Regions from separate parts of the Aliamphritea spongicola genome, predicted to be linked through region 2. Evidence: riboswitches for the same ligand, from Rfam matches in the RefSeq annotation. Region 2 holds a riboswitch; each other region holds the start of a gene.

Region 1 (7,474 bases), on a different contig from region 2:
CTGAAGTCCGTCAGCCGCACCACCGGAATACCGGCTCCCAGTAACTGACGGACAGTTTCAGCCTGGGTGTAGCTGGCAATAAATACCAGATCCGGCTCCAGACTGAGGATTTCTTCAATGTTACCCTGTAAGCGCTTAGTCGCCGGGGGATAGTGTCCGGTGACGTTTGAAAGTGAGGGATAATCCGCCAGCCCTGTGATGCCCACAACCCGGTCCGGCGGGACTAGTCTGGCAAGAATTTCATCAGTGCCAATGGTCATTGAGACGATTCGCCGGGGTGGCTGTTCGAGTGTGTAGCGGGCGCCGATGGCATCCGTCAGGGTTTTGGGGAATGTATCTCCTTCGATCTGTGTAGCGGTCAGGGCGTTGTTACTGAACAGGCCGGCACGGATATCCAGCTGGCTCAGTAACAGGGCGCCAAGCAGCACAGCAACAATTGCTATTAGTGATCTGTTTTTTGTCACAGTGCTGCCTTATGAGGAGTGAGGTCTCAGAGAGAGCCGCTCAGTTTAATACCGACTGTAAAGTTAATGCCTTCAGTGCCAAAGCCATAAACTTCTTCGTAATCTTCATCAAACAGGTTATTTACCTTGGCAAAGATTTCTACATTATCGGAGTAGGCGTGTGTCACCGCAAGGTTCGCAAGGGTATAGCTGTCCAGTGTGACCCTGCGATTACCGCTTAGCGCGAACACTGTGTCGTATTGTTTACCGTTATATTGCAGTCCGCCGCTGATCCGGGTTTTGCCATTCGCCAGCAGCTGGCTGGCGTTCAGGCCTGCGATATGTGTGGCCCGGCGAATCAGTTGCTGATCATCAGCATCGGTTGCGTCGTTATAGGTGTAGCTGGCGGTCAGGCGCAGCCGGTCGGTTGGATTCAGGGTTGCGGTTAACTCCAGACCTTTAATGTCAGATGTGCCCGCCTGATTGGTAGCGGTTGTGGCGTTTGTGCTGATCAGATCTTCCACATCAGTATCGAACAGCGTCACGTCGATATAGCCGTCAATGTCGCTGAAGTGGTATTCGAGGCCCAGATCTGTGGTGGTGTTTTTCTCCGGTTTCAGGTCCGGGTTGCTGGTAAAGGTAGAGGTTGAACCAAACAGCTCAAACAGGGTTGGGTTCTTGATGCCGGTGCCACGGCTGGTGTGCAGGCGCCAGTCATCATTCAGCCAGGCAGCAAAGCTGAAACGGTATGTATCGGTATCGCTGAAGCGGTCATTCAGATCACGGCGGCCGGCAACCGTGAAGTAGTAAGTTTCGTCCAGATTCAGGCCGTATTCGGCAACCAGTCCGGTGCTGTCGGTGCTCTGTTTAACCGTTGAATACGTACTGCTGTAATCAAAGTCTTCATCTTCTCGTTCCGCGACAAAGGTCAGGCGGTGTTCTGCAGCATCTGTATGGATGAAGTAGTTACTCTGATAATCAAGTTTGCGCTTTTTTCCAAGCGCATCGGAGTTGAAGGTGGAGGAAAAGCTCTCTGTGCGGCTTTTTGTGACGGCGTAGCCGATTTCCTGTTGCCAGTCGCCGTCCATCAGATCCAGTTTGGCGGAAACCCGTCCGGAGTTTTGTTGCCGTTCAGCGTGGCTGTCATCATCGATAATTGTGCCGGTGTTAAAGTCAGATTTATCGGTTTCCTGAAAAGCGTCTACGTGCCGTAATACCAGATTCAGTTCCAGGTTGTCTGTGGCCTGCATGCCCCCTTTAAAGTTCAGGGTGCTGTTGCTGTAGCCGTCTTTTTCACTGTTGCCCCGGTCGCTGCTGGCGGCGGATATACCGTCACTGTCGAGCAGTGAACCGCTCAGTGCCAGGTTATATTCATCGTCACCACCCTTGAGGGTGAAGCTTTGCTGGTTGGTGTTGTAACTGCCGGTTGCGAAAGTGACGCTACCGTTCAGTGGGCCTTTACCTTGTTTGGTGATGATGTTGATCACCCCGCCAACCGCATCGCTGCCCCAGATAGCGCTTTGGGCACCGCGCAGCACTTCGACCCGTTCGATATCCAGGCTGAGCAGATCGGCAAAATTAAATTCGGCAACGGTACTGTTGTCGTTTACTTCAACACCGTCAATCAGTACCAGGGTCTGGTTAGCTTCTGCGCCACGAATCCGTATCTGTGTTGTGCTGCCAATCCCGCCGGTACGGCTAACTGCCAGCCCCGGTACTTCGCGCAGGGCTTCTGTTACCAGGGTGATCTGGTTGTTTTCCAGGTGCTCGGCATCAATGATACTGACAGCAGACCCGGTTTCTTCACGGCTGGCTTCAACCTTGGACGCGGTGATGATGATTTCCTGCGCCTGGGCAGAAACAGTGGTGCCGGCCAGCAGGCAGGCTAACAATGAGTGTCGTAATTGCATAAAGCACCTGTGTTGTCGTGTAACTGGCGTCCGCGCAAGCGAACAGACGTGACAGCACAGGGTGGCGGCACGTTCAGCAACAATAGATTTATGTATTGTCACCGTTACGTTTTCCGCCCAACACAGCGCCCCGCAATGTTAGTAGGTGACGATCGGAATGGCAGGTCTCCTGGCTTGCAGGTCTGCGTATATGTTCAGCCTTCCCGGTTTCTCCAGTGGCCTGAGTCGAACAAACAGAATTCGCTGCATACAGTTACGGGGGTAGCTAGGGGTGAGGTCTCTGTGGCGACAGATGCCTTTTCCTATTCCCATTTTAATCCGTCGGAAAGTGTTGCGGCTGCCATCTGTGGTGGCCGGAAAGCTTCCCTGAAGAACCATTCTCGCGGGCATGTTACAAATTTGTTATACGAATGCAATGATCCGGAACAAATGTGTCGAAAAACAGGTAATGTCTTGTCTGATAACGACGTTTCGCAGAAAAAATGTGCCTTCCTGCACAGGCGCTTCTGACCCTTACACACGACATTACTTTCATCGTTCCGCGAAGGCGATTATTATCACCCCCTTGCCGCCGGGCGGTCCGGCGGACAGAGAATGTGAATAAGTGACGGTAATCTCATGTCGACCAATATTTTTGTTTATGGTGTGCTGCAATATGACGAGCTGGTGCAGCAGCTGACCGGTAATACGTTTCAGAAGGTATCTGCAGAATTACTGAACCATCAGCGCCTGACTCTGCATATGGAAGGCTGGTCGGATCTGGGGGTGGCGGTGCCGTCACCGGGTAATCAGATTCAGGGCTCTGTATTGCTGGAAGTCGATGATGAGTCGCTGGCGATTCTGGATGACTTTGAAGAAGCCGACGTGGGATTGTATATGCGCAAGCTGGCCATTATCCGTCTGGAAGACGGTCAGGAAGCACAGGTGTTTGTATATGCCGGTACGCCTAAGTCCCGTGAGTTTTTGCAGGGCGAATGGGATGAGCAAAGCTTTATCAGCCAGCATTATGACAGCTATAAGGAAGAGATTATTCCTGCCTTTCTTGAGGAGCGTGCACTGCGTCGGGCCGCGAAGAAGGATGCTGAATAACAGCATGAACTGATACAAAAATGCCGGCGTATGCCGGCATTTTTATGTGTCAGATATCGTAATCGATAATCACCGGTGCGTGTGCCGAGAAGGCTTTTTCCCGGTAGATACGGGCAGACTTGATGGTTTTGCGCAGGTTTGCTGTGGTGATCTGGTAATCCAGACGGGCACCTTCGTTCAGTTCCCGGGCACGGTTGTATTCCGGCCACCAGGTGTACTGATGATCAGCGTGGTTCACCTGACGGAAGGCATCCACATAGCCCATCTCATCAAATATATCCGCCATCCATTCCCGTTCGTGGGGCAGGAAACCGGATACGCTCTGATTCACGTACCAGTTACTCAGGTCAACGGGTTTGTGAGCAATGTGAAGCGGGCCACAGAAGATAAACTCACGGCGTTTGCGCAGGGTTTTAGTCAGGTGCCCCGCCAGCAGGTCCATGTATTCTTCTTTTTCCGCCTGGGCTTCATCGCTCTTCAGGCCGGATGGCATGCTCCATGAGGCAACGCTGACTTTATCAAAGTCTGCCTGAATGAAACGGCCGTGGAAGTCGCACTGTTCAAACCCCAGCCCGGTCATAATGGCTTTGGGAATTTCACGGGTGTAAATGGCTACACCGCTGAAACCGTCCTCGAAGGCATCAAAGAAATAGGCTTCATAGCCTTCGGGATGAAAACGGTCCGCATCCAGCTGATACTCTTTTGCGCGCAGATCCTGCAGACACACAACGTCTGCGTCCTGCTGGACCATCCAGTCGAAAAAACCATTATCGGCAGCCTGTTCAATACCTTGGGTATTGAAGGTGATAACGCGCATAGAACAAAAATCCTGAAAAAAGTATCAAATGTATGAAAGATTACTATCGAGCCCGCATTGTATAAGGGATGCGGCGAAAATTGAATTGATTTCATACCGGCTTTGGTGAATTTTCAGATTCAGTCTGGTGAATAAAATTGCTCTGAAGCAAGTCTGCAGACATTTAAAACTGCCGTTTGAGGTTTGGGTAGTGGGAATATGCGTGGAATTCCATGGAGAGACAGACGTTAATCCTGTATGATGCGCGCAATTTTTAACCAGTCACCGGGAAAGCCAGCATGCAGGATTATCAGAGAGAATTTATTGAATTTGCCATCGACAAAGAAGTGCTACGTTTTGGCGAGTTTACTCTAAAGTCGGGCCGTACCAGCCCGTACTTCTTTAATGCAGGTCTGTTTAACAGCGGTGAAGCACTGGCCCGTCTGGGACGCTGTTATGCGGCGGCCATCCAGCAATCCGGTATTGAGTATGATGTGCTGTTAGGCCCTGCGTATAAAGGTATCCCGCTGGCCGCCACTACCTGTGTAGCGCTGGCCACCGACTTCGGTCAGGACGTGCCTTACGTATTTAACCGTAAAGAAGCTAAGAGCCACGGTGAAGGCGGTAATCTGGTAGGTGCGCCCCTGGAGGGCCGGGTACTGATCATTGACGATGTGATTACCGCCGGTACTGCTATCCGTGAAGTGATGACTATTATCGAGCAGGCCGGTGCGACGCCGGCAGGTACAGTTATTGCTCTGAACCGTCAGGAAAAGGGTAAAGGTGAACTATCTGCAATTCAGGAAGTTGAACGTGACTACAACATGCCGGTTGCTTCAATTGTATCGCTGGAAAATGTCCTGACCTATCTGGAAGAGCAGGGTAATAAAGCTCAGCAGGTGGATGCGATCCGCGCCTACCGTGAAGCCTACGGTATTTAATACCGGGCTGGTCTTTCAGCCAAAAAAAACACCGCCAAGGCGGTGTTTTTTTATGTCCGGCGAAACCGCCAGCTCAGTAATTACCACTGCATGATGGTAGTCAGTGCAATAGGGACCGGCATCGTAATCCAGGCCAGTGCGGCCAGATTGATGATGAACCAGATTGGTCCTGAGCTGTCACGGAAGTTTTCGTCATGATCGGCCATGATCTCACCCTTTAATTGGCAATTTTTTAGGGCAACGGCGGTGTTTATAAACGGCATTAAACCGTGGCAATACGGGATTGCACTGGGGACACCCTGTTGCATGCATAGAACTGTTACTGCGTGAAGTTATGCGGCGCACTTTTTTCAGACACTGCGGGTAGGCGTTAAGGCCGGATTCGCAGGGTCTTAAGTATCTTGTCATGACTTCAGTCGCAGGGGATTCTATCAGTTAGCGAAGGGCGGCGGTAGTTAGCGGCTGGAGGAATTACACTTGTGTGTGATACTTTCCTTTCAGCACATGTTTTTTGAGCGTTTTCAGTCAGGTACTTCTTATGCGTATGCATTTCGCCGTTAAAGTCATTCTTGCCATTATTCTGTTGATAAGTCTGTTACTGCATTCCGCCGTGTATATCGGTCGGGATCTGGCGGCGGACTGGCTGTTGGATCAGGGCGCGGAGTATGCGGGGATTGAACGCCTGAAAATTGGCTGGCTGACCGGTGTAGTGCGTCTTGAAGGGGTTGATGTACGGACTCCCGGGCAGCGGGACCTTAAACTGGAATCCCTTTACCTTAAGATTGATCTGGCAGCGCTGACTGAGCAACGGGTCTGGATCCGCCAGCTTAATATTCACGGACTCTACGGCGACATCACCCAGCACACCGAAGGTGAGCATAAAGGGGCGCTGCAGATCGGACCGGTGCTGATTCCGGCAGCGACTGAAGAACCTGCAGCAGAAGAAGATACCGGCAGCTCCGAATGGCAGGTGGGTATCAGCCAGCTGAGTATCAGTCAGCTGGACTGGAAGACCGATTTACCCGCTCAGAAGCACCATCTGGTGCTTGCCGAGGCAGGACTGGAAGGTTTGTATTTCTGGGCCCCCCGTCATGCCAGTACACTGAACCTTGCCGGTAACCTGAACGGCGCTGACTTTTCTGTCGGCGGGGATGTTGTTGCCCTGGCTGAAGATAAGTTTGCCAATCTTAAGCTGACCATCGCACCGCTGACGCTGCAGGCATTCACGTCTAAGGCTGTGCCGGGGCTGAAGGGTAATTTAAGTACTGATCTGACCGTGCACCTTAAACTCAGCGGCGATGATATTCATCTGCAGCAAACAGGTTTGCTGAAACTGGAAGATTTCAGCTGGCAGAGTGACGGTGTGGATTTGCAGCAACAGGCAGTGAGCTGGCAGGGGCAGATTGATGCCGCGGTCGTTGGCGGAGGACTTAAAGATGCCAGCCTGGACGGTGCTATAAAGGGTTCTCAGACCCAACTTAAGCTGGGAGATGTTCAGCAGGCGGACCTGCAGTCGCTCAGCTGGAAAGGAAAGATTGATGCCACCATGGAGTCGTTACAGCACAACGGTGCGTTACAGCTGGATAAGGTGCGCTGGCAGGATACCGGGCTGGATGTGCAGCAACAGCAGCTCAGCTGGAATGGCGGTCTGACCGTTAAACTGCCAGGTCAGCAGTTAAAGAGCCTTAAACTGGACGGTAAAGTAGCCGGTACCGGTACACAGGTTGAACAGGGCAGTGCGCTGCAACTGGCGTTGCAGAGCCTGAGCTGGCAGGGCAATGTTGCCCTTGATAACAGCGGTAAGGCTGCTGAGGGTGATGCTGAAGCCACTGCTCAGCAGGATTTAGCCGTTACCGGTGAAAGCCTGCAACTTGAAGGTCTGAAAGTGCATAACCGTAAGGTCACTTCCGATCTGCTGATGCTGGCAAAAATATCGTTGCAGAAGCTGAAGTTTGAGCAGAAGAGCGGCAGCGGTGATGATGGGATGCGAGTACAGCTGGCTGAAACCGCCCTGTCAGGCATTGTGGCTCAACATAAGAAACCGCTGAGTAAAATCAACAGCCTGCAGTTGCGGGAGCTGGCCTATGATTCCCGGGGGGATGTGACCATCAGTAAGGTTACCCTGCGTGATACTCAAAACCATGTTGTCATTGCCAAGGGCGGTAAACCCGCAGTGATTGATGGCTATCTGGAAGCGCTGAGCGGTCTGGCGGGAGAACCATCAGCGGAAGCTGCAGACACGAAAAACAGCAAAAAACAGGCACCTGCCGGCCCTGCAATGCGGGTGCGTATCGG
Region 2 (7,474 bases):
ATTTTCAGGTGTTGTTTGGCTTTTCCCGATACCAGGGAATGGCTTTTTTAAGTAACTGGTCGGTGCTGTAGTACAGCAGAATAGAGAACAGGGCGAGGATAAATAGGGCCGCGAACATGTCGGCAATCTGCATCCGGGCATTGGCTTGCAGCATCAGGTAACCCAGGCCGCCGGCAGAGCCTACCCATTCACCAACCACTGCACCAATTGGCGCAACCACCACCGCTACCCGGATGCCGGATGCCAGTGTTGGCAGGGCGGCAGGTAAGCGGATATGCCACAGCTGACGCCAGCGGTTGGCGTGCATGGTGGTGGCCAGATCAAGGTAGCCGGTGGGCGTGTGGCGCAAACCGTCAAAGCAGGTAGTGGTGACCGGGAAGAAGATAATCAGTGCCGCCATAATGACCTTGGAGGCCATGCCATAGCCGAACCAGAGCATCAGAATTGGCGCCAGTGCGAATACGGGGATCGCCTGGCTGGCAATCAGTACCGGCAGTAACCAGCGGCGTACCGGATTAAACAGCAGCATCTGCAGGGCCAGGCCGATGCCCATAAATAAGCCGAGTAACAGCCCCAGTACAATCTCAGTAAGAGTGATCAGACTGTGATCCCACAGCAGTTCCGGATTGCTGATCAGTTTGTCGAAGACCAGCAGAGGCGGCGGCAGAATGAACGGTGGCATCGAGAAGATCACCACAATGGCCTGCCACAGGCCCAGTAAGACCAGGCTGGTGATGGTCAGGCGAAACAGTATCTGGCGCCGCCCCGTGCCGTTCTGTAAATCCTGTTGTGTGCTGGCGCGGTTAACGACCGGTGTAACGGGCTTATTCACTGGCGCTCTCCTTCACTGACACTGGCCACACTGAACTGTTCATCGGCGGCCTGAAGGGCAGCCAGCAGGCGGTGCTGGTAGTCACCAAGTTCTGCATCCACCGGACGGGGCACGGGGCTGTCCGGTGTGGCGGCAGCTTTCAGCCGGCGCTGCTGAAACAGCCAGACGTGCTGGCCCAGTCGCAGAGCTTCCTGAGGATCATGGGTGATCAGCAGTACCGTACGGCCTTCAAGTGCTTTGAAGGCCAGTGCCTGCAAGCGGTGGCGGGTCACGGCATCCAGTGCGCTGAAGGGTTCATCCATCAGGACGATGGGGGTGTCCTGCATCAGGGTACGGGCCAGCGCCACACGCTGTCGCATACCGCCGGACAGCGCATCCGGCAGCAGGTGGCTGCTGTCAGCCAGACCAAGCTGGGCCAGTAGCTGGTCTGCCCGGGCGTAGTCTTCAGCCGAGGGTTTACCTTTGCTCAGGCGGGCCTGCAGGCAAACGTTATCGCGTACTTTCAGCCAGGGCAGGAGCAAATCCTGCTGGGCCATATAGGCGATCTGACCTTCCAGGGGCTGGCCGTGCTGATCGATAATTTCACCGCTGCAGTGATGCTGCGGTTCAATTAATCCCGCAAGACGGCGCAAGAGGCTGGTTTTACCGCAGCCGCTGCTGCCCAGCAGGCAGGTCCATTCTCCGGCGGGCAGCTGCAGGTTGAGATCACTGAAGACCGGTTCAGGGGCATTCTGATACTGCAGGCTGAGCTGGCGAATATTAATTTCGGTGGCTTGCATGGTCTGGATTACCGGGCCTGACGGTAAAAGTGGTGAACCGGGCCGGAACCTTCACCAATGTGCAACTCATCAGCGTGTTCGATGGCCGCCTGTATATAGTCTTTTGCCTGCTGAATGGCATCTGCCATCGGGTAGCCCTGTGCCAGGAAAGACGCAATGCTGGCGGACAGCGTACAACCAGTGCCGTGGGTGTTTTTGGTGTCGATACGCTGGCTGCTGTATGTGCGCAGGCCTTCAGATCCTAGCCAGAAATCAGTGCTGGTATCGGCTGCCTGATGGCCGCCTTTGATCAGTACCGACTTGCAGCCATAGCCAAGCAACTGTTCGCAGTGTGCGGCGGTATCTTCCGCGCCAGCGGTATTCAGTTCCGGGCGTGCTGCCAGTAATGCCTGCGCTTCTGGCAGGTTAGGGGTAATTACGTCCGCCAGTGGGATCAGTTCGCGGATCAGGGTATCGGTAGCATCCGCTGCCAGCAGCACATCGCCACTGGTGGCAACCATCACCGGGTCAAGCACCACGTGTTTTGGCTGATATTTGCGGATGGCTGCCGCCACTGTACGGATGGTGTCCGCGTCGCCCAGCATGCCGATCTTGACGGCATCGACGGCGATATCGCTGAAAACTGCTTCGAACTGTTGCTCAATGAACTCGCCGGTAACCGGCATAACGCCAGTGACGCCGCGGGTATTCTGGGCGGTCAGGGCAGTGATGACTGTGCAGGCGTAGCTGCCGGTGGCAGAAATGGCTTTGATGTCCGCCTGTATGCCAGCACCGCCACCGCTGTCGGATCCGGCTACGCTGAGAACGATAGGAGTGTTGGGCTGTGACATGGTGCTTTCCTGCGTCTGAAGATAGATAACGGTCTGACCCGGGCAGGAAAAGCAATGCTGGAAGTAATGTTCACAGATTTCCTACGCCAATAACTGGATCAGGTTCAACGGGTTCAGCATATGCCATCTCAACCAGAATTCTGGTTCCCCGACTGTATTGGGCGATCATAGAGAGTTGGCTATACAAAGACAAATGAAACTTATTGTTATCTGTGGCTGTGCGCCTAAAGCATGAGAGTTGTCGTGAAACTCAGGGCTGGTATGGCCTGGGGGTAAAGGTCAAAAAACGACACAGGTAATTCGGTACTGAAAAAAATTCTCGGGGTAAGGGTTGTGTTTCAGAATTTTCCAAAATACTATGCTGCCAACTAATTCTGTATGCGACAGGTGCAGCCGGCCATTTTTATGTCCGGCTGATAATTGGGAAGCCGGTGTAAGTCCGGCGCTGCCCCCGCAACGGTAACTACAGTTTGGTGATCAGCAAACCACTGAGCAATACGCTTGGGAAGGGCTGATTACCGGCATCTGCCAACTGTTAAGCCCGGAAACCAGCCTGCGTATCACCCTTATATTATCGCGGTGGGCGGTTCTGGGCATAAAAGCTTTCTGTAGCTTTTTTCCTGGGCGTGCTTGTCCGTGTGTGAACATAGGCGACACATGGCAAAGACAATTCGAAAACACTCTCTGTTCTGCCGGGGCTTCCGGTAACCGATGGCTGTGGCTGATTTGCTGCAGGTTTCAGGGCTGACTGTATCTGGCGATAACCAGCAATTACTGCTGGATGACGTCAGCTTCAGTATGCGCCCGGGCGAAGTAGTGGGTGTACTGGGGCCGAACGGCGCCGGCAAAACCACACTGCTGCGCTGCCTGTTTGGTGCTTTGCGCCAGTTCAGCGGATCAGTTCACATCAATGGCCGGGATATCAGCACTCTGACTGATCGGCAACGGGCTTTGCAGGTGGCTGCTGTAACACAGGAAATGCCAGCTGACTTTCAGCTCAGTGTCCGTTCGGTGATTGCGACCGGCCGTACGCCTCATCAGCACTGGTTTACGGGTAAAGACCCGGATGCCGAAAAGGTGATTGATGAGGCCGTCAGGCAGTTTCATCTGCGGCGCTATCTGGACCGGGACATCAGTGAGCTTTCAGGCGGTGAACGCAAACGCGTCATGATCTGCCGGGCACTGGTACAGCAACCGGAACTGCTGGTGCTGGATGAACCCTGTAACCATCTGGACATTGAACATCAGCTCAGCCTGATGCAGTTACTGCGTAAACTGCCGGTCAGCAGCCTGGTGTCCCTGCATGATTTTCCATTGGCGGCCCGCTATTGCGACCGCGTTCTGGTCATGAAGCAGGGACGTCTGGTGGCTGAGGGGCCTGCTGAATCTGTGCTGACCCCTGAGTTATTCGAAAACGTTTTTGCCGTGCGTGCCAATACCTACTCTAACCCTTGGGAGCAGTGGTCGTTTTATGCCACCTCGCTCCCCTTTTTTTCCTGTACAAAAAAGCAAAAGGATCAAGCACATGCGCACTCTCATCTTCAGCTCAGCGATGCTGTTCGCCAGTCTGGCGCCGCTTAGCCAGGCATCTGAATTCCCGGTTACTGTAGACAGCTGTGGCCGAACCGTTACCTTTAATGAAGCTCCTAAGCGGGCGGTCATTCATGATCAGAATATGAGCCAGATGGCATTTGCGCTGGGTATTCAAAAGAATGTAGCCGGCCTGACCGGTATTACCGGTTGGTACAAAACCAGCCCTGAGTTTGATAAAGACCGTGGTGATATTCCTGAACTGGCGCCGAAGAACCCGACCACTGAGAACGTCATCAGTGCTGATCCGGATCTGTTCTTTGCCGGCTGGAACTACGGTATGCGTACCGACGGTGAGCTGACGCCACAAAGCCTGGGTGATCTGGGTGTACCGGTTCTGGAACTGACTGAATCCTGTGTTCACCTGACCAAATCCGGTCCGGATGCGTCTATGGATCTGCTATACGATGACGTTGTACGTCTGGGTGCGGTATTCGGCGTGAAGGAAAAAGCCGACGCACTGGTTGATGGCTGGAAATCCCGTCTGGCAGCCGTCGCTGATAAGACCGAAGGCAAGAAGCCGGTGAAGGTATTCCTGTATGACTCCGGTGAAGACAAGATCTTTACTTCTGGCCGTTTCGGTATGCCAACTGCGCTGATCCGTGCTGCCGGTGGTGAAAACGTGATGGATAACATCGATACCAGCTGGGGCAAGGTAGGCATTGAAGCGGTGATGGATGCCGAACCTGATTTCTTCATTTTGGTGGATTATCAGAAGGGTGGCTGGAAAGGCTCCTGGGAATTCATTAAGAACCATCCGGTGCTGTCCACTTTGGATGCGGTGAAGAACGACCGCTTCCTGCCACTGGAGTACGGTGAAATTACACCGGGCCCGCTGAACATTCAGGCGGTGGAAAAACTGGCTGAGAAGATGTACCTGAGCGGACGGTAAGTTTTGAGCAAACCCTTCAGGCCGGGGTTGATCGGCGGTGTCCTGCTGCTGATCATCCTGGCACTTTCACTGGCTGGCGTCATGATTGGTGTCAGCCAGATTCAGCCTGACCAGGCACTTGGTATCCTGCTTCACGGTTTCAGCCCCGACGGGCTGGGGCGTTTTATCGAGCCGGACTGGCGTAATTCCCAGGCCGTTATCATTAATGAGCTGCGGGCTCCCCGGGTGATTCTGGCCATGCTGGCCGGTGCTGGCCTGGCGGTGGCCGGTGCAGCCTTGCAGGCGGCAACCCGTAATCCGTTAACCGACCCGTTCCTGCTGGGGGTATCATCCGGTGCTTCACTGGGGGCGGTGCTGGTTATCTCCCATGTGGGGTTGGTGATCGGGGCGTATACCATGCCGGTGTTCAGTTTTGCCGGCGGTTTATTGTCTTTCCTGTTGTTGCTGATACTGATGAAACGGCCGGAGAACCAGCGGCCGGACCGGCTGGTGCTGGCGGGTGTGGCCATCTCATTCTTGCTGATGGCCGGCACCAACGGTCTGATTTTTCTGGGTGACCAGCGGGCGGCACAGTCAGTGGTTTTCTGGATGCTGGGGGGGCTTGGCCGGGCCCGCTGGGATCTGCTGCCTATTCCGACGCTGATCATAGTACTGGGCGTGATGTTACTGATCTGGCAGGCCCGTAACCTGAATGCCCTGATGATGGGGCAGGAGAGTGCAGCTGCGCTGGGTATATCCGTTAACCGCGTGCGGATAACCGTATTGTTACTGGCAACCCTGGTGACCAGTCTGATCGTTTCTCTGACCGGTACTATCGGATTTGTCGGGCTGGTGGTGCCGCACATCATGCGGACATTCATCGGCGGGGATAACCGCATCCTGTTGCCTGTATGCGCACTGGCTGGTGCGGCTTTCATGCTGGGGATGGATATTGTTGCCCGGATGTTGCTGGCGCCGCAGGAACTGCCAATCGGAATAATTACCGGCGCGGTAGGCGGCAGTTACTTCTGTTATTTGCTGGCGCGGCGTTAACTTTATATCTTGTTGATCAGCCGTTTGCGTAAACGGTAATCGAGCATCACCGGGCTGTTGAATCCGTAAAGGCTGATCAGATCATCCAGCAGATTTATTTCTGAAAGTTTTATGTAGGCTGTCTGTAATGCCTGGACAACCTTTGGTGAGGTTTCCGGGCTGGCGGCCAGCCAGAGCTGTTTTGACAAATCGTCTACCCGCAACACCGGAATAAAGTCATCCGCGTTAAGGCCGAACTCATCAATTCTGTAGGGGAAGCTGTTTACCTGTGGGGCGTAGTCAATGTGCAGAGCACGGAGCATTTTAATGGTCTGGCGGGTGTAATTGACTCTTACCGGCGTAAAACCCTGCTCAGTAAAGTAGGTGTCGAGGCTGCCGCCCCCCTGTACCGCTACCCGGTATTTTTTCAGTTCTTCCAGTGATTCGGGCATGTGATCGGGGCCATCTTTATGTCTGTAGATGATCACTTCGTAAGGGGAGACCGGGCCAATCCAGTGATACTGGCTTTCCCGCTGCTGATTACGGGAGATAGAGAAAAACAGTTTGTTGGGGCCATCCTGAGACATTTTGATAGCACGCCGCCAGGGAGCAAAGTGGGTGCTGCGGATAACCATTGGCTGTTGTTTTGCTGCTTCTTCAACCAGGGCTTTGATGAAATCAATCACATACCCTTTGGGCTGGTTGTCCGTTTCTATTTGCAGGGGAGGGAATTCTTCAGTGATCAGGTCCAGTTGCACAGGATCTGCCGCATAGCTCAGCGTAGCCATTATGCCGGTCAGCAGTGCGGCTGACAGGCGGATACAGTGCCTGAAAATTAACGATTGCTTACCGCATGGTAAAAAATATCTGAAGGTTCGTCTGAACATTCATGCAGCCTTATGACAAAAACGAAACTGGTCCCTCATCCCTGTTTTTTTCAGAAATCCCTTTCTAATTAAACAGATACTACGGAAATCCATAGGTAATTTCATCTAAAAACTGAATCCTGGCTGAACTTTTGTGCCGAGCTTTTGTGAAGTGTTTTTGTGAAGAGCTTTTATAAAGAGTTTTCAGGATGTGCAGCACATCCTGAAAATATAGTCTGCGAGAGTCACTGTTTCTGTTGCAGCCAGAGGTTCAGACAGGTGATAACGGATAGTCAGTATATCCGGCTGCAGAACCGCCAAACAGTGTACTTTTGTCTTTAAGGGGAGACAGAGGGAGGCTCTCCTTAAAGCGGCGTGGTAAATCCGGGTTGGTTATAAAGGCCCGGCCATATGCGACGAAATCCACCAGCCCCTTGCGGATCAGGTGTTCGCCGCTTTCACGGGTAAAGTTGCCGGCGACAATGATCGCGCCATCAAACAGGTCCCGGAGAGTATGCCGGAAACTGTCGGTAACTATCGGTGCGTCGTCCCAGTCCGCTTCCGCCAGATGAATATAGGCAATGCCCAGAGTGTTGAAATACCGGGCAGCGGTGAGAATGGCTTCAATCGCTTCGCTGTCGTTCATGCCCCGCTGGGTAATAAAGGGGGCGAGG
Region 3 (7,474 bases), 280 kb from region 2:
GCAGCATGCTGATGGCTGATACCATCACGTTCAATACGGTTCACACCGCTGGCAGCCACATCCAGTAACTGATCCACCAGATGGTCGTTAAGCAGATTCACTTCATCCACATACAGCACACCCTGATGGGCCTTGCTCAGCAAACCTGGCCGGAAACTGACCTGCTTGTCATTCAGCACCTGTTGTAAATCCAGCGACCCCAGCAACATTTCCTCACTGGCACCCAGTGGCAGGGTCACAAATGGTGCAGTGGCATCGTCCGTTTCCCGGTGCGGCAGGATATCCACCAGACCCCGTGCCAGAGTAGACTTCGCGCAGCCCCGTGGCCCGCTGACCAGCACCCCGCCAATGGCAGGGTTAACGGCAGCCAGCATCAGCGCCAGCTTAAGGTTTTGCTGACCGGTGACTGCTGCAAATGGAAACTGCTGTTCATTCATTGTCTGTGTTTTTCCTGTTTGCCACTCGGGCTGTTTATTGCTTCGGCCAGTGTGCATGGTGCTCATCAATCACAAACCGGTGCCGGTGCCGGTGCTTGGCGTGGTAGTGAGGATGTACATGGGGTTCCGGGCCTTCCCAACCTTCATGTTCATGCTGATGATGTTCATCATGGGTATGGGGATGCAAATGTTCCTGCGCCGGATGCACATGCCAGATATCTTCCTGATCATCATGCCGCCACAGTTTAGCCGCCAGTACCGTTGCCAGCAGCGCGACCACACCCAGTGCAGCAAAGCAGGCTTGCATGCCCCATGCACTGCCGATACTACCAGCCAGTAAATATCCCACCAGCCACATACCATGCGTTAGCGCAAAGTTTGCTGAAAAATAATCGTTGCGGTCCCCGGCATTGCAGGAATCACGCACTACCCGGCCGGTGGGTATCAGCACCATTGAGGTTGCCCCGCCAATTAAAAACCAGATTGGGAACAAACCGACATACCCCGGTCCGCTCAGCCCGGCAAACAGCGCCACACTGAATAACACGCCACCGGTCAGCATTACCGAACGGTTAGAAAAGTGATCCAGCATTTTCGGCAGCATAAATGCCGCAACCATTGAGCCAACACCGGCCGCAGCCATCAGTGTCGGTACTGCCGACTCACTCATACTAAGTACGTGCCGTACATACACCACGGTGTTTACAATGATCATCGCACCGGCGGCAGAAAGTGCCAGATTCAGTGCCAGAACGCCCCGTAAGCGCGGCGTTTTCAGATAACTGATGATGCCAAAACTGACATGCTGCCAAACACCTCCGGTACGTTCGCTGGCCGCAGCAGCAGGTACTTTCACCAGGAAAATACAGCCCGCCGCCAGCGCAAAGGCAACCGCGTTCAGCTGAAACAATAATTCATAAGAGGTGATCAGCAGCAGACCGGCTGCCAGTGCCGGACTGAGGAGACTTTCCAACTCCATCGCCAGACGGGACAGCGACAGTGCTCGGGTATACTCATCTTCATCCGGCAGGACATCCGGTAACAGCGCCTGATACACAGGGGTGTAACCGGCAGCCAGTGCATTGAGGAAAAAAATCAGTACAAAAATCTGCCAGATCTCGGTAGCAAACGGCAGCAGGATAACAATCACTGCCCGCCCCAGGTTCAGACCCGCCAGCCAGCTTCGACGGGGAAATGCATGGCTGTAGCCACCAACAACCGGGGCAACGCCCAGATACGCCACCATTTTTACCGCCAGCGCAGATCCCAGCACCAGCCCGGCCTGTAAAGGACTCAGTTCATAAACCATCAGCGCCAGCGCGACCGTCGCCAGCCCGGTCCCCAGCAGGGAAACGACCTGACCAAAAAACAACCAGCGAAAAACCGGATGGGCTAACGGACTGAAAAAACTGCTCATAGCGTATCTGTTTTACCTTTACTTAAAAGGTGCCTCCACAGTTAAGCTGAAACGGCGCTCAGGCTGGTCTGGTAATCCACCAGGCTGGCATCCTGCAGACGTACCCAGCGGGTAGCCAGTTGCTCAAGGAAACTATCGTCATGGGAAATAATAATCATCGCCTGAGGCAGGTTCTGCAAGGTTGTCAGCAGTCGCTCCCGGGCTTTGGAATCCAGTGCGTTACTTGGCTCATCCAGCAACAGCACCTCCGGCTCCATCGCTAACACCGACGCCAGCGTGATCATGCGTTTTTCACCGCCGGATAACTGATGGGTCACCCGCTCTTCAAAACCGGCCATCCCCAGTGACTCCAGGGTTTTGCTGGCGATTGCCATCGCTTCTTCACGGCTCTTACCGAGATTAAGCGGGCCAAAGGCAACATCTTCAATAACCGTCGGGCAAAACAGTTGATCATCAGGATCCTGAAACAGAAACCCCACCTTACCGCGAACTTCTACAAAATCAGGCTCTTCGCGGCGGGCTTCACCAAAAGCAAGAATGTCGCCCTGCTTGGCTTTTTTCAGCCCCATCAGCAAATGGAACAGCGTAGTTTTACCGGCACCGTTTGCACCGGTCAGGGCAACCCGCTCACCGCTATGCAAACTGAAATCAACTGCATCCAGTACCACACCCCGGCGGGGGTAGCGGTAGCTGAGACCACTGACTTCAAGTAATGCGGTCTTATTCATGTTTGTCATAGCTTTTTTCAACCCGTATTTCATTTCTCAGCCAGCTGAACACACCGGCCTTAATAAAAGTTCAGCCCAACCAGTATGGCTAAACAGAAGCCGCTGAGCACCATGAAGTAATAGTCATGGCGCACGATCTCCATGTTATCCAGCAGATACAGCTTGCCCTGATAACCCCGGCACTTCATAGCCGCCATAATTCGCTCGGAACGTTCCAGTGAATGCACCAGCAACATGCCCACCAGATACCCGATAGAACGCCAGGTGTGCATATTGCTGCGTAATACAAATGCCCTGGCCTGCATGGCCCGGCGCATACGTTTATATTCTTGCCCGATGACATCCAGATAACGCACGGTAAACATCAGCAGATGCACCAGTTTCTCCGGCACTTTCAGATGCGCCATTGCATGCCCGAGGGTCGTCGCTCCCATGGTGCCCACCAGCGCCAGCAGAGCCAGCACAACCGCGTTAGCCTTCAGAGCAATTTTGCAGGCATGCAGTAAGCCTTCAATGCTGGCAGCAAAGCCAAACACACTGAACATTTCCCGCCCCGGCGTAGTAAAAGGCAACATGATCACCAGGAAGATCATGAACATGTCCATGGCGATCACCCGTCGCAGGGTGCGCTTAAAGTTCAGCTTGGCCAGCGCTGCGACCAGTAATGCCAGCAACAGTCCGAAGATCAGCACGGCAAAGTTATGGGACAGTACAACGGCAAAAGCGAACAGCATTGCCGCCGCAACCCGCACCCGGGGATCGAGGATATCGATCACCGAGCGGTGGTGCTTAAGCTGCTGTCCTTTCCAGGACGTACCGCTATGTTCCAGATTCTGAGGCAAAACTGTCTCCTTGCCGTTTCAGATCAGACCGCTTTCGCAGCCTGAGCCTGTTTACGCTGACGCCACCACATACCAATGCCACACAGGCCAAAGATATAGCCAATACCGCCCAGAATATCCTGCAAGCCGGCTTTTTCCTGATAGGCCCGCAACTCTTTACGTAACGGCTTTACCTGTTTGGCAACTGCCTTTTCAATCATGCCCTGCATGGCAGCTTCGTCATACTGAACTGCAGTACCGCCTGCTGCCTTTGCTGCGGGCGCTGCTGTAGTTACTGCCCCAGCCGCCAGTGAAGACGGCAGCTCATCTGCTGACAAAACCATTTCCAGAACATGACCACTGCCCATTTCCATCCGGAAAAGATGATCAACACGGGTCGTGGCTTCAAACGTAAAGAAACCTTCTTCATCGGTTTCAGTTTCCATCAGCACATTACCTGCCGGATCCGTCACCAGTACCTTAGTCCCGGCCTGAGCCATATCGCCGTTTGAAAAACCCGCTTCACCTTCAATGGTGCTGCCAATTGCGTATACACCGCCCACAACGTTGTGAGCACTGGCCGGCAATGCAAACAGCATCGCCAGTAAAATCATATACTTACGCATTATCCCAATCCTCCGCGAGGTGCAGAAACTCCGGTTTAACCTTACGGATCAGCAATACCGCCGCAGCAGTGACGAAACCTTCCACCAGCATCACCGGAATGTGCGCAATCAGGGTTGCTTTAGCCGCCAGCCAGAACGCTTCTCCGGATAACGCCAGGGAACCCGCAACCATCACCGTAGTCACGGCCACCGCTCCGGCACCGCCGATTGCGCCCCAGATTGCAGCCACCCGTGGTGAAGATGCCGCAATGCCATGCCTGCAGAGGAAATACACCATCACCGCCGGCAAGGCTATATTGAAAGTATTCACCCCCAATACCAGAAAGCCGCCGAAACCAAAGAAAACCGCCTGCAGAATCAGCGCAACCAGTAACGCCGGAAACGCCGCCCAGCCCAGTGCCAGGCCAATCAGGCCATTAAGAATAAGGTGAACACTGGAGAAGCCGATGGGTAAGTGAATATAAGAAGCAATGAAGAACGCAGCGGACAGAACCCCCACCTGTGGCAGATGCTCGTAGTCCATCTTTTTCAGACCGTATGCCACACCGGCCAGCGCCAGTAATGCACCACCGGCCAGAACCGGTTCGGAAAGCGCGCCGTCTACTATATGCATAGCTGTTCCTGATCTGTTAAACCGGCAACCCTGTACAGAGTTGCCGGTTTAAGTGTTTATTTAACTTCGTGAGCCTGAACCCAGATAACCGCATCCTGAGACAACTCTTTACCTTCGTACTCAGTATCCGGACCTACACCCAGAGCAGCAAAGCCCCAGTGGCCAGCTTTAGGGATACCGAAAGTGAAGGTACCGTTAGCATCTGCAAAGATAGTCATGGTGACAAACGCTTCTGCCGGCGGTGTAATTTCGCCTTCAGCTGCAAAGCGGTTATTTTCCATATCCGGCTCGTAGTTCATGTATTCAACTTCGATTTCCGCAAACGGAACCGGCTCGCCATTACCTTTAACTACACCGGTAAAGGTACCGCCTTCATAAATTGCATATGGCTTGGTCAGCGGCACGATTTCCGCCTTCAGACCCAGCTCTTCATTCCAGTCCGTTGGCAGGCTGCCAACGTTCACAATGTTCTTGGTGATTTGCTGAATGTAGATATCTTCTTCCGCCTCCAGGTACGGTTCCGGCGTCATGACAAATACATTGTCACCCAGGCCACGCAACTTAACAGTTGCTTCATATGCCGGGCCGGTATCCACTTCGCTGGTCCACTCAATCGCTTCCAGCTTATCCATCAGATCAGTCTTCTTGCCCTTACGGACCATGAAAAACTCCTGAGGCTCGCCCATTTTCATGACGTGACCGCTGGCAGCAGGGTGAGTAAATGGCATTTTCAAAACCACTTCACCACCTTTTTCGCGCAAGGACTCAGGGGTATAGATCAGTTGGAAATGCGCCTGCGCTGTGCCGGCAACCAGGGAAGAACCTAAAACTAAAGCGGCAGATAACTGCTTGAAATTGAACACGTTTGATTTGCTCCGTCTGAAAAAAAATACAGCCAGAGTTGGGAGGAATCAGCGCAGCACCCTGTGGGAAGAAATAAACTGCACCTCGGTGAAGCCCTCCGCAACACCCAGTTATTACAAGTTACCAAGCCGGTATCCGGACTCATCGACGGATTCTCATCCCCTGTTTCGCCTTCCCACTCATCTGATTCACGGGAATCATTTGCTCGCAGTGGCCAATGAAACAGTTTTATCGATTTACCGTTGCGGGGGCAGTGTTGGGATTGTCTTAACCAGGGGCTGTAATATTTGGCAATACTGCAACAGCTTCAAAGCCTTAACGCACCAACTTCCCGGAGAGCGCTTAAAATCAGCACTTTCCTGCGTGGTTTAACACGCAACTCAATAACGTGAACGCACAATACCTGCACCGCTCAAAGCTTGTCAATCAGCGCCTGTTAAATGTCGCAATTTAATAAAATAAGGTCTTTAGAAGGGAAAAAAACAGCCGCAGAACAGCGGCTGTACAGATAACTTAAGGGAACACTTCAGGTAACAAACTGCCCCACCGCCAGCTTCAGCTGCTGAGCCTGAGCGGCTACTTCATCGCTGGCGGTAACATTCAGTTGTGTCTGGGCACTGGCATCATCAATAATCAGGCGGATTTTATCGACATTCTGATTGATTTCCCCTGCCACATTCGCCTGCTCTTCTGTTGCAGCCGCCACCTGGGCAGTCATATCCACAATGGTTTCAGCATCCTGAGTGATCGTATCAAGCATATCAATGCTGGCCTCCGCATGCTCAGCGCTTTGCTGGCTCCGGCTGAGACTCACCGACATCAGTTCAGTGGCACGGTTGGTACGGGTCTGTAACTGAGAAATCATCCCTTCAATTTCACTGGCCGAATCCTGAGTCCGTTCTGCCAGAGAACGTACTTCATCAGCAACAACTGCAAATCCCCGCCCTTGCTCACCGGCCCGGGCAGCCTCAATAGATGCATTCAGCGCCAGCAGGTTTGTTTGCTCAGCAATTGACTTAATGACTCCCAGCACTGAGCCGATCTCTTCACTTTCTTTCTGCAGTGTCTGAACCTCGGTGTCAGTTTCACTGGCCTGATCCGCCAGACTTCTGATACTGCCAATCAGCTCGCCGTTGCTGGTTTTACTCTGCTCTGCCTGCTGCAAAGAATTCCGGGCGGTTGCCGAAGTATTCTCAGTATTGCCGGCAATTTCGGCCATGGCGGCTTCCATCTCGTGAACTGCACTGGCAATCTGCACGACTTCATCCTGCTGATTCTGAAGATCTACTGCGGCAGAGTTAGCACTCCTGGCCAGCTGTTCTGAGGAGGACTGCAAATGCCCGATAGCTTTAACCACATCCCCTATCAGCGTCTGGAAGATGGCCATCATGGCATTAAAATCACTGCCCATTTTACCCAGCTCATCCCGATTACTGCCTTCATAGCGTAATGTCATATCCTTACTGGCACTGACTTTTTGCATACAGCTGGCCAGCCGGGAGATTGGCACCAGAATACTCCGGGAAATAAGTGCAACAGCGACACCCACAATCAATGCCACAGCAATGACGATGGCCACCGCCAACATCTGCACCCGGGAAACCTCAGCCGCCACATGGGCCTGCAACGTGACATTAATCTCATCCAGTGTTGCCTGGGTCTGATTCCCCTGTTGCAACATAACGCCCCGTAAACCGGTATCAGCAGTTAACCCGAGAGTTTTACGTGCCGCCACCAGGGCTACAAACTGGCGCTTATAGTCGTTCAGCAAATCAAGGGTAGTTTGCCGCTGAGACTGACTGAAGTCTACCTGCCGAACCACCGCAACCGCTTTATCAAAGTTGCCGTTAAACTTGGTCAGGTATTTTTCGTTAGAACGGATAATGAAATCTTTTTCATTACGGCGTAGCTGTAATATGCGCACATACAGTTCGTTACTGTTTATGGTCTGCACATTTTTTTCAGCCG
Region 4 (7,474 bases), on a different contig from region 2:
CGGGTTAACGCCAGTCTCATCGGCATCCAGCCACTGGCCATTAATATATGCCTGCTGACGGAACAGTTCCTGATCCTGTAAATTCAACACCTTATCTCCTGAATTCTCTGTGATATCCCTGCACGGCAGATGCCCCGGGCAACTGCAGGCAAAAATATCCGGTATAAAAAAACCGCCAGCGGGCGGTTTTCAGTATGAATAACCCGGCCTCAGCGTTAACTGATGACCCGGTCCTGACGTAATTTGGCAATCTCAGCGGCATCCAACCCCAGCTGCTGCAGCACTTCATCACTGTGCTCGCCCAGTAACGGCGATGCCGACTGATAGGTCACAGGTGTACCGGAAAACTTCACCGGGTTAGCCACACCGGGCACAGAGCCAATCTCCGGATGCTGCAGGTTCACCTTCATTTCCCGGTGCTGCACCTGAGGATCACTGAACACCTGATCCAGGGTATTAATCGGTCCGCACGGCACGCCACACCCTTCCAGCTGGGTCAGCCACCAGTCACTGCTGTACTGCTTCATCAGATGTTTAATCAGCGGAATCAGATCAGCGCGATTGGCGACCCGCTGGGGATTGGTGGCAAATGCCGGATTTTCAGCCAGATCCGCGGCACCGGCCAGTTCACAGAACGCCCGGAACTGACTGTCATTCCCCACCGCAAGAATGATATGACCATCCTCTGTAGCAAAGGCTTCATAGGGCACAATATTCGGATGGGCATTACCCAGCCGGGCCGGTGGCTGTTCCGCCACCAGATAATTCATCGCCTGATTGGCCAGCGCTGCGACCTGTACATCCAGCAGAGACATATCAATATACTGCCCTTCTCCGGACTGCTCCCGGTGCAGCAATGCCGCCTGAATGGCCGTCACTGCATACAAGCCGGTCATCACATCTGCCAGTGCCACACCCACCTTCATCGGCTGGCCTTCAGGTTCGCCGGTGACACTCATCAGGCCACCCATGGCCTGAATCATAAAGTCATAACCGGCCCGCTGTTTATAGGGGCCGTCCTGACCAAAACCGGTGATTGAGCAGTAAACCAGACGGGGGTTCACCGCTTTCAGGCTATCGTAATCCAGCCCGTATTTTGCCAGGCCACCGACTTTGTAGTTCTCAATAACCACATCCACTTCAGCAGCCAGCTTACGCACCAGTGCCTGCCCTTCAGCACTGGTGATATCTATCGCCACTGATTTTTTACCCCGGTTGGCGCTGTGATAATACGCAGCATCACCGGGGTTACCTTCTGCATCCTTAACAAACGGAGGCCCCCAGCGGCGGGTGTCATCACCACTGCCGGGACGTTCTACTTTAATGACTTCGGCACCGTAATCTGCCAGTGTCTGGCCGGCCCAGGGGCCAGCCAGTATGCGGCTGAGATCCAGTACCCGAATATGTGAAAGCGCGCCCATCGGAACCTCCCGCCTGAATTAGAAGAATGCCTGAATGCCGGTCTGCGCCCGCCCCAGAATCAGGGCGTGCACGTCATGGGTGCCTTCATAGGTATTCACCGCTTCCAGATTCATCACATGACGGATCACGCCGAACTCATCGGAAATGCCGTTACCGCCGTGCATGTCCCGGGACATCCGCGCAATATCCAGTGACTTACCGCAGTTATTACGCTTAAGCAGGGAAATCAGTTCAACCGGGCAGGCGTCCTGATCCATCAGGCGTCCCATCTGCAGACACGCCTGCAGACCCAGAGTAATTTCAGTCTGCATATCCGCCAGCTTTTTCTGGATCAGCTGGTTGGCTGCCAGCGGACGGCCAAACTGAATCCGGTCCAGCGTATACTGACGGGCACTGTGCCAGCAGAATTCTGCCGCGCCCAGAGCGCCCCATGCGATGCCGTAACGGGCCTTGTTCAGGCACCCGAACGGACCAGCCAGCCCCTGTACTTCAGGGAAGATATTTTCTTCCGGTACAAAGACATCATCCATTACGATTTCGCCGGTGACCGATGCCCGCAGGGAAAACTTACCCTCGATTTTCGGCGCACTCAGCCCCTGCATGCCCTTTTCCAGAATAAAGCCGCGTACCACACCGTCCAGCTTGGCCCAGACCACAAAGACATCCGCCACCGGTGAATTGGTGATCCACATCTTGGCGCCTTTCAGCTGATAGCCGCCGTCCACTTTTACTGCACGGGTTTTCATATTATTCGGGTCAGAACCCACATCCGGTTCGGTCAGGCCGAAACAACCGATCCACTCACCGCTGGCCAGCTTAGGCAGATACTTCATCCGCTGAGCTTCAGTGCCGTAAGTGTAGATAGGGTGCATTACCAGTGAAGACTGCACACTCATCGCCGAACGGTAACCGCTGTCTACCCGCTCCACTTCACGGGCAACCAGGCCGTAACACACATAATTCACATCCGCGCCGCCATACTGTTCCGGCAGGGTTGAGCCCAGTAAGCCCAGCTCACCCAGCTCAGGCATAATTTCAGTGTGGAAAATCTCATGGCGGTTTGCTTCAGTTACCCGGGGCAACAGTCGCTCCTGGCAGTACTCTCTGGCCGTGTCGCGCACCATGCGTTCTTCTTCGCTCAGCTGCGCTTCAACAGATAACGGATCCTGCCAGTCAAACGCCGGCTTTTTAACAGACTTACTCATGTTCATTGCCCCTGAAAATCGATGTTCGGATAACCCAAAAAATCGGAATAGAATCCATACTACCCCCCTCCCGCAGAGAGGGTACATACCCCTTATGGGTAGCACAGATTTATAATTACTGTATTAGCGGTCTATTTTCATAGATATTGAAAGACAATACGTTGATACAGATCTTGCCGGCTCTGGTTCCGGATGACTGAATCCGGCCGGAAGCTGTTGGCGTGACCGAAGTACTGACAGGTTAAGGTGATGAAATGACGTACACTTTCCCGCTTCCGGAAAACGAGTCTGAACGGCTGCTGGCGCTGGAAGACTACGATATTCTCGACACCCTTCCTGAACAGGCCTATGACGACATTGCCCGGCTGGCGGCCTTTATCTGCGGCGTAGACAAAGCCATGATCGCTTTTCTCGATGCTGAGCGGAAATGGCATAAAGCCCGCTACAACATCGCCGCTGAAGAAGTCCCCCGGGGCTTTGCTATCTGCTCCCGGACCATTATGGGAAGCGAACCGCTCATTGTTCCCGATACACTTGAAGATTCCCGGGTGAAAGATATCGGCATGGTCACCCATCCGCCCCATGTACGTTTTTACGCTGGCGTCCCGCTGATTGATGATGCCGGCATGGTACTGGGCACCCTCTGTGCAGTGGATACCCGGCCGCAGACGATCAGCGAAGAACAGACCCGCGCTCTGACTGCGCTGGGCAATCAGGTGATGCAACTGTTACGGCTAAGAAAGTCCCTCAAAGTGCTGGAAGCAAGGGAACGGCAGCTGTATGAATCCAGACAGCGGCTCGACAGCGCCAACAGCGAACTGCGCCGCCTGACCCTGACCGATGAACTCACCGGGCTGAATAACCGCCGCGCCTTTAACAGTGAACTCAGCCAGGAAATCCACCACGCAGGAATCCGGGAAACCCCGCTCAGCCTTCTGGTTATCGATATTGATCACTTTAAGATACTGAATGATAACCGCGGCCACAGCTTTGGTGATCAGGTACTGATCAGGGTTGCAGAACTGCTGCAACAACGGGTCCGGCATCAGGATTTCTGCGCCCGCTACGGCGGTGAAGAATTCGTCATACTCCTGCCGGACACCCCGTTGCAGGGAGCGTTAAAGCTGGCCGAAGCCTGCCGGCAAAGTATTGAGGAAAACGCCTTTGACGGTGAACAGCTGACCATCAGCATTGGCGTAGCCGAATACAAAGGCCAAACGGCAGAAGCTTTATTCGATAGCGCGGATAAAGCTCTGCTCGACGCCAAACGTCAGGGCCGTAACTGTATTGTTTCCGGATCAGCCACAAGCTCAACTACAGGCCAAGTCACAGTCACAGCCCCTGCGCCCAACCCTCAGAAGGACTGATGAGGAAAGTCAGCCTGAGACGCGATCGCTTCAGTAATGCTTTCCTGCCCCTCAGTATCCCGGTTACCCCACTGATCAAAATGCAGCAGGCTTTCCAGCGGTGCCCGGGGCAGCCAGCCGGCCGATTCAAGTTCCGGCCGTTTGTAGAAATGATCCACATAGCCAATACACAGATAGGCAACCGGTACGATATCCCGGGGAATTCCCAGTACATCCTGAAGTTTCTCCGGGTCCATAATGCTCACCCAGCCGATCCCCAACCCTTCAGCCCGGGCAGCTAACCAGAGGTTCTGTACCGCACACACACTGCTATACACATCCATTTCCGGAATATGGGTACGGCCGATCACTGTCGGGCCGGTGCGGCTGCGGTCGCAGGTAATACAGATATTCAGCGGTGACTCCAGAATGCCCTCGAGCTTCAGGGAGCGGTAGGTGTCCTGCTTCTCTTCAGGAAACATTTCTGCCGCTTCATCATGGGCCTTATCAAACAGACCTTTCACCTGCTGACGCACCCCGGCATCGCGGATCAGCATAAAATCCCAGGGCTGCATAAAGCCTACCGACGGTGCATGGTGAGCCGCATACAGCACCCTGCTGAGCACCTCATCAGGAATGCTGTCCGGCCGGAACTGCCCGCGCACATCCCGGCGGTTAAAAATGGTTTTATACAGACCGTCACGGTCCTGTGAAGTAAAGCGAATGGTTTCCTGATGCGGAAAATCAGTTGTTGCGTGCCCCATAGGTATTCCCCTTAATATGGTGGCGGTAAGTGCCTGTCCAAACACTTTTTCTGATACTTACAGGCCGGTCTTCTGACTCAGGATCAACTTCTGTAAACACCTTCCCGAGATCACTCAGTGGCTGGCAAATGCCTGTTTACAGAATCCCCTTCACAGCGTTGGGCACGTTCCGGACTCACACCGGATTCCCGATTCTCCCCTCACCGTTTAACGGTTCGGGGCACCTGTATGCGGATATAAATTGTCTGCCAGTGGTTATATAAAAATACCCGGCAGCGGGCAAGCACAAACCGCCGGTATACCGACCAGGATCAAACTATTCATGTTAACCCTGCCGAACCGAAAATAATCCAGCCCCGCTGATCGGTTACTGGCCTGGATAAAAAGCTGATAAACCGGCTGTTTTATCCTGCCCGGACTGCGGCCCGGGCAACTGCTTATGCAGCTCAGCCAAACCTCGGTTCAGTATATCCAGATCCGGCCCGGTGCTTTGAGACGAAGCAAACAGCGTCCGCTCCAAAAGCACCAGCTGTGCTGTCAGATCGTCACCGGCTATGGCCTTCAGCCCGGTGAAACCACTGGCCGGTAATAAACCCTCACGGTAACAGCGGTTACCCCAGTGCTGAATAGCGTGATGAATCTCCGCCAGTTGTTGCCCCGCCAGTGCCTTCTGTACATCGGAAAAACCATCCGGCAACAGGGTACGGGCAGGAAGCGTATCCGCTGCCGATACCTGCTGCATTGCTGTAAGTTGCCGGCGCTGTTTCAGCAACAGTGCAATCAGTGCCAGCACCAGACAGGCCCAGAACAGGTTCGCCCACAGCAGCCAGGAAGCCAGCGGCGCAGGCTGATAAATAATCTGCGGCTCAGCCTCCGGCAAAGGAGACGCCGGCGGTAACGGAACGGCTGGCTGCGCGGGTGCCGCAGGTGCACTGGCTGAACTGCCTGCTACTGCCGGTAATACTTCAATCGTCCGGGCTGGTAAACGGGCCTCTTCCGCCCGGTTTTCCGTACTGTTCCACCACTTAACGACCAGTTCAGGAATTTCAATCAGCCCGGGCTTAACCGGCACGAATGCCACACTGCGCTGGCGGGCATTGATGACTCCCCGGCTGTTGAGGTCTTCGGTATTCTGCAGGGGCTCTGCATAGACATTCATCCCGGGAATATCGGCAACTTCAAAAGTAGGCAGGCGGTCAGGGGCTGCCCCCACCGTTGCCAGTGTGATGGTGCGGGTCAGGGATTCGCCCAGACGGATCTGGTCCGGTAACTGACTCCAGCTTTCAGACAGATCCAGCTTGTTCGCCACCAGCCATTCCTGAGCAGCAAATTCCGCCGGGCGGGCTTTCACCTGAAGGGTTTCTGCCCCCATCTGTAAACGTACTTTCTGTGCAGGGCGGCCACTCAGCAGGTTCCGCCGGCCAACCTGAACATCAATACTCTGTGCCGGTATATTCAGCACACCGGCTTCACGGGGAAACACCGCATAAGCCACTTCGTAGACCCCGAAACGCCGGCCATTACGGGTGGTTTCATACTGGTTATCCCCCAGTTCAATGACCTGTGCTCCCAGCAGTTCAAACGGTTGCATTTCCAGCCCACCAACCGCCACACCGTAAAGTAACCGGCGGGTGACAATCACCTGTCCGTTCTCGAAAACCTCTGATTTATCCAGTGCCATCTCCACCCGCAAATCATCAGTAGAGTCTGTGGGCGGAGGCGGCGCAGTGGCTTCAATGGTGATAGGTTCACTGCGGGCACCTCCCAGCTCAAACGCCGGTATTACCAGCGTACCTTCCTGTTTCGGCGTCAGAATCAGCCGCCACTTAATGGTCCGGCTGATATCACCGTTCACGATTGAGGTATTACGCCCTACCGACCGGTTCAGCACCTTAAACAGCGGTTCCAGTAACGCAAAGTCCGGCTCACCGTCGGCAGAACCTTCGGCAAGCACCGTCAGGGAAAGGCTGTCTCCCATGGCTATCCGGTTACGGTCAACGCTGGCTTTCAGCACCGCTGCCAGTGCACTGTGCGTGAACATCAGCATGCTCAGCACGGCCAAAATTTTAACGAAAAACTGTCTCACCACCGTTGCTCCTGAGCCGGTTTCCAGTCACCACTTTCATAGGCCTGGCGCTTCTTCTGATACTCATAATTAAATTTGTTACGCAGTAAACCTGCGGGGTCTTCCGGCAGTTGCCCTAACCATTTCTGGAGGGCCTCATCTTCCGGGGAAGATTGCTGTTCAGCCTGAACCTGCGCCTGTGCTCCGTCCTGCTGTTCCGCCTGAAATTCATCAGCAGCCTTTTCAGCCTGCTGCTTATCCAGAGCTTCCTGCTGTTGCTGATCCACCTGCTGGCTAAGCTGCTCCGCCTGATCCTGAGAGTCTGATTGTTGCTGACTCTGAGCCTGTTGGCTGTCGCCCTGCTGATTCTGATCCTGCTGGCCCTGTTCGCCTTCACTCTGCTGATTCTGACTCTGCTGACTTTCGCCTTGCTGATTCTGATCCTGCTGGCCCTGCTGGTTCTGATCCTGCTGGCTCTGCTGGTTCTGATCCTGCTGATCCTGACCTTCACCCTGCTGATTCTGGTTTTGCTGTTGCTGCATCAGCTTTTCAATCAGGGCTTTATTTGCCTGTGCATCTTCATGGTCAGGTTGCTCATCCAGCACCTGTTCATAAGCTGCCAGCGCTTCCTTCAACTTGCCGGCTTTTGCCAGCGCATTACCGCTGTTATAC

What was found. Region 2 has a riboswitch for cobalamin ahead of JYB63_RS04650 (ABC transporter ATP-binding protein). Riboswitches for the same ligand answer to the same signal wherever they lie in the genome.
Region 1: linked by a shared signal. The riboswitch ahead of JYB63_RS08175 (TonB-dependent receptor plug domain-containing protein) and the one ahead of JYB63_RS04650 (ABC transporter ATP-binding protein) in region 2 are both predicted to bind cobalamin.
Region 3: linked by a shared signal. The riboswitch ahead of JYB63_RS05970 (DUF4198 domain-containing protein) and the one ahead of JYB63_RS04650 (ABC transporter ATP-binding protein) in region 2 are both predicted to bind cobalamin.
Region 4: linked by a shared signal. The riboswitch ahead of bluB (5,6-dimethylbenzimidazole synthase) and the one ahead of JYB63_RS04650 (ABC transporter ATP-binding protein) in region 2 are both predicted to bind cobalamin.

What each region holds. Positions count from the first base shown of each region.
Region 1 is NZ_JAFIDL010000002.1:341,756-349,229, forward strand. Features, by position in the region: gene JYB63_RS08170 (ABC transporter substrate-binding protein) at 1-464, opposite strand, end outside; gene JYB63_RS08175 (TonB-dependent receptor plug domain-containing protein) at 491-2,353, opposite strand; cobalamin riboswitch at 2,496-2,713, opposite strand; gene JYB63_RS08180 (gamma-glutamylcyclotransferase family protein) at 2,972-3,442, shown strand; gene JYB63_RS08185 (exodeoxyribonuclease III) at 3,492-4,259, opposite strand; gene pyrE (orotate phosphoribosyltransferase) at 4,538-5,179, shown strand; gene JYB63_RS23505 (hypothetical protein) at 5,260-5,385, opposite strand; gene JYB63_RS08195 (DUF748 domain-containing protein) at 5,718-7,474, shown strand, end outside.
Region 2 is NZ_JAFIDL010000001.1:1,000,888-1,008,361, reverse strand. Features, by position in the region: gene JYB63_RS04665 (ABC transporter permease subunit) at 5-754, opposite strand; gene JYB63_RS04660 (ABC transporter ATP-binding protein) at 829-1,611, opposite strand; gene thiD (bifunctional hydroxymethylpyrimidine kinase/phosphomethylpyrimidine kinase) at 1,620-2,441, opposite strand; TPP riboswitch at 2,502-2,602, opposite strand; cobalamin riboswitch at 2,810-3,012, shown strand; gene JYB63_RS04650 (ABC transporter ATP-binding protein) at 3,153-4,022, shown strand; gene JYB63_RS04645 (ABC transporter substrate-binding protein) at 3,967-4,923, shown strand; gene JYB63_RS04640 (FecCD family ABC transporter permease) at 4,927-5,955, shown strand; gene JYB63_RS04635 (substrate-binding periplasmic protein) at 5,958-6,821, opposite strand; gene JYB63_RS04630 (alkene reductase) at 7,072-7,474, opposite strand, start outside.
Region 3 is NZ_JAFIDL010000001.1:1,282,228-1,289,701, forward strand. Features, by position in the region: gene JYB63_RS05940 (ATP-binding protein) at 1-437, opposite strand, end outside; gene JYB63_RS05945 (MFS transporter) at 472-1,854, opposite strand; gene JYB63_RS05950 (energy-coupling factor ABC transporter ATP-binding protein) at 1,896-2,582, opposite strand; gene cbiQ (cobalt ECF transporter T component CbiQ) at 2,642-3,424, opposite strand; gene JYB63_RS05960 (NikL family nickel/cobalt ECF transporter subunit) at 3,448-4,029, opposite strand; gene cbiM (cobalt transporter CbiM) at 4,022-4,642, opposite strand; gene JYB63_RS05970 (DUF4198 domain-containing protein) at 4,699-5,505, opposite strand; cobalamin riboswitch at 5,616-5,905, opposite strand; gene JYB63_RS05975 (methyl-accepting chemotaxis protein) at 6,033-7,474, opposite strand, start outside.
Region 4 is NZ_JAFIDL010000004.1:129,314-136,787, forward strand. Features, by position in the region: gene JYB63_RS14070 (NAD-dependent succinate-semialdehyde dehydrogenase) at 1-87, opposite strand, end outside; gene JYB63_RS14075 (CaiB/BaiF CoA transferase family protein) at 216-1,421, opposite strand; gene JYB63_RS14080 (acyl-CoA dehydrogenase) at 1,440-2,627, opposite strand; gene JYB63_RS14085 (sensor domain-containing diguanylate cyclase) at 2,882-3,994, shown strand; gene bluB (5,6-dimethylbenzimidazole synthase) at 3,982-4,737, opposite strand; cobalamin riboswitch at 4,783-4,980, opposite strand; gene JYB63_RS14095 (BatD family protein) at 5,105-6,826, opposite strand; gene JYB63_RS14100 (vWA domain-containing protein) at 6,820-7,474, opposite strand, start outside.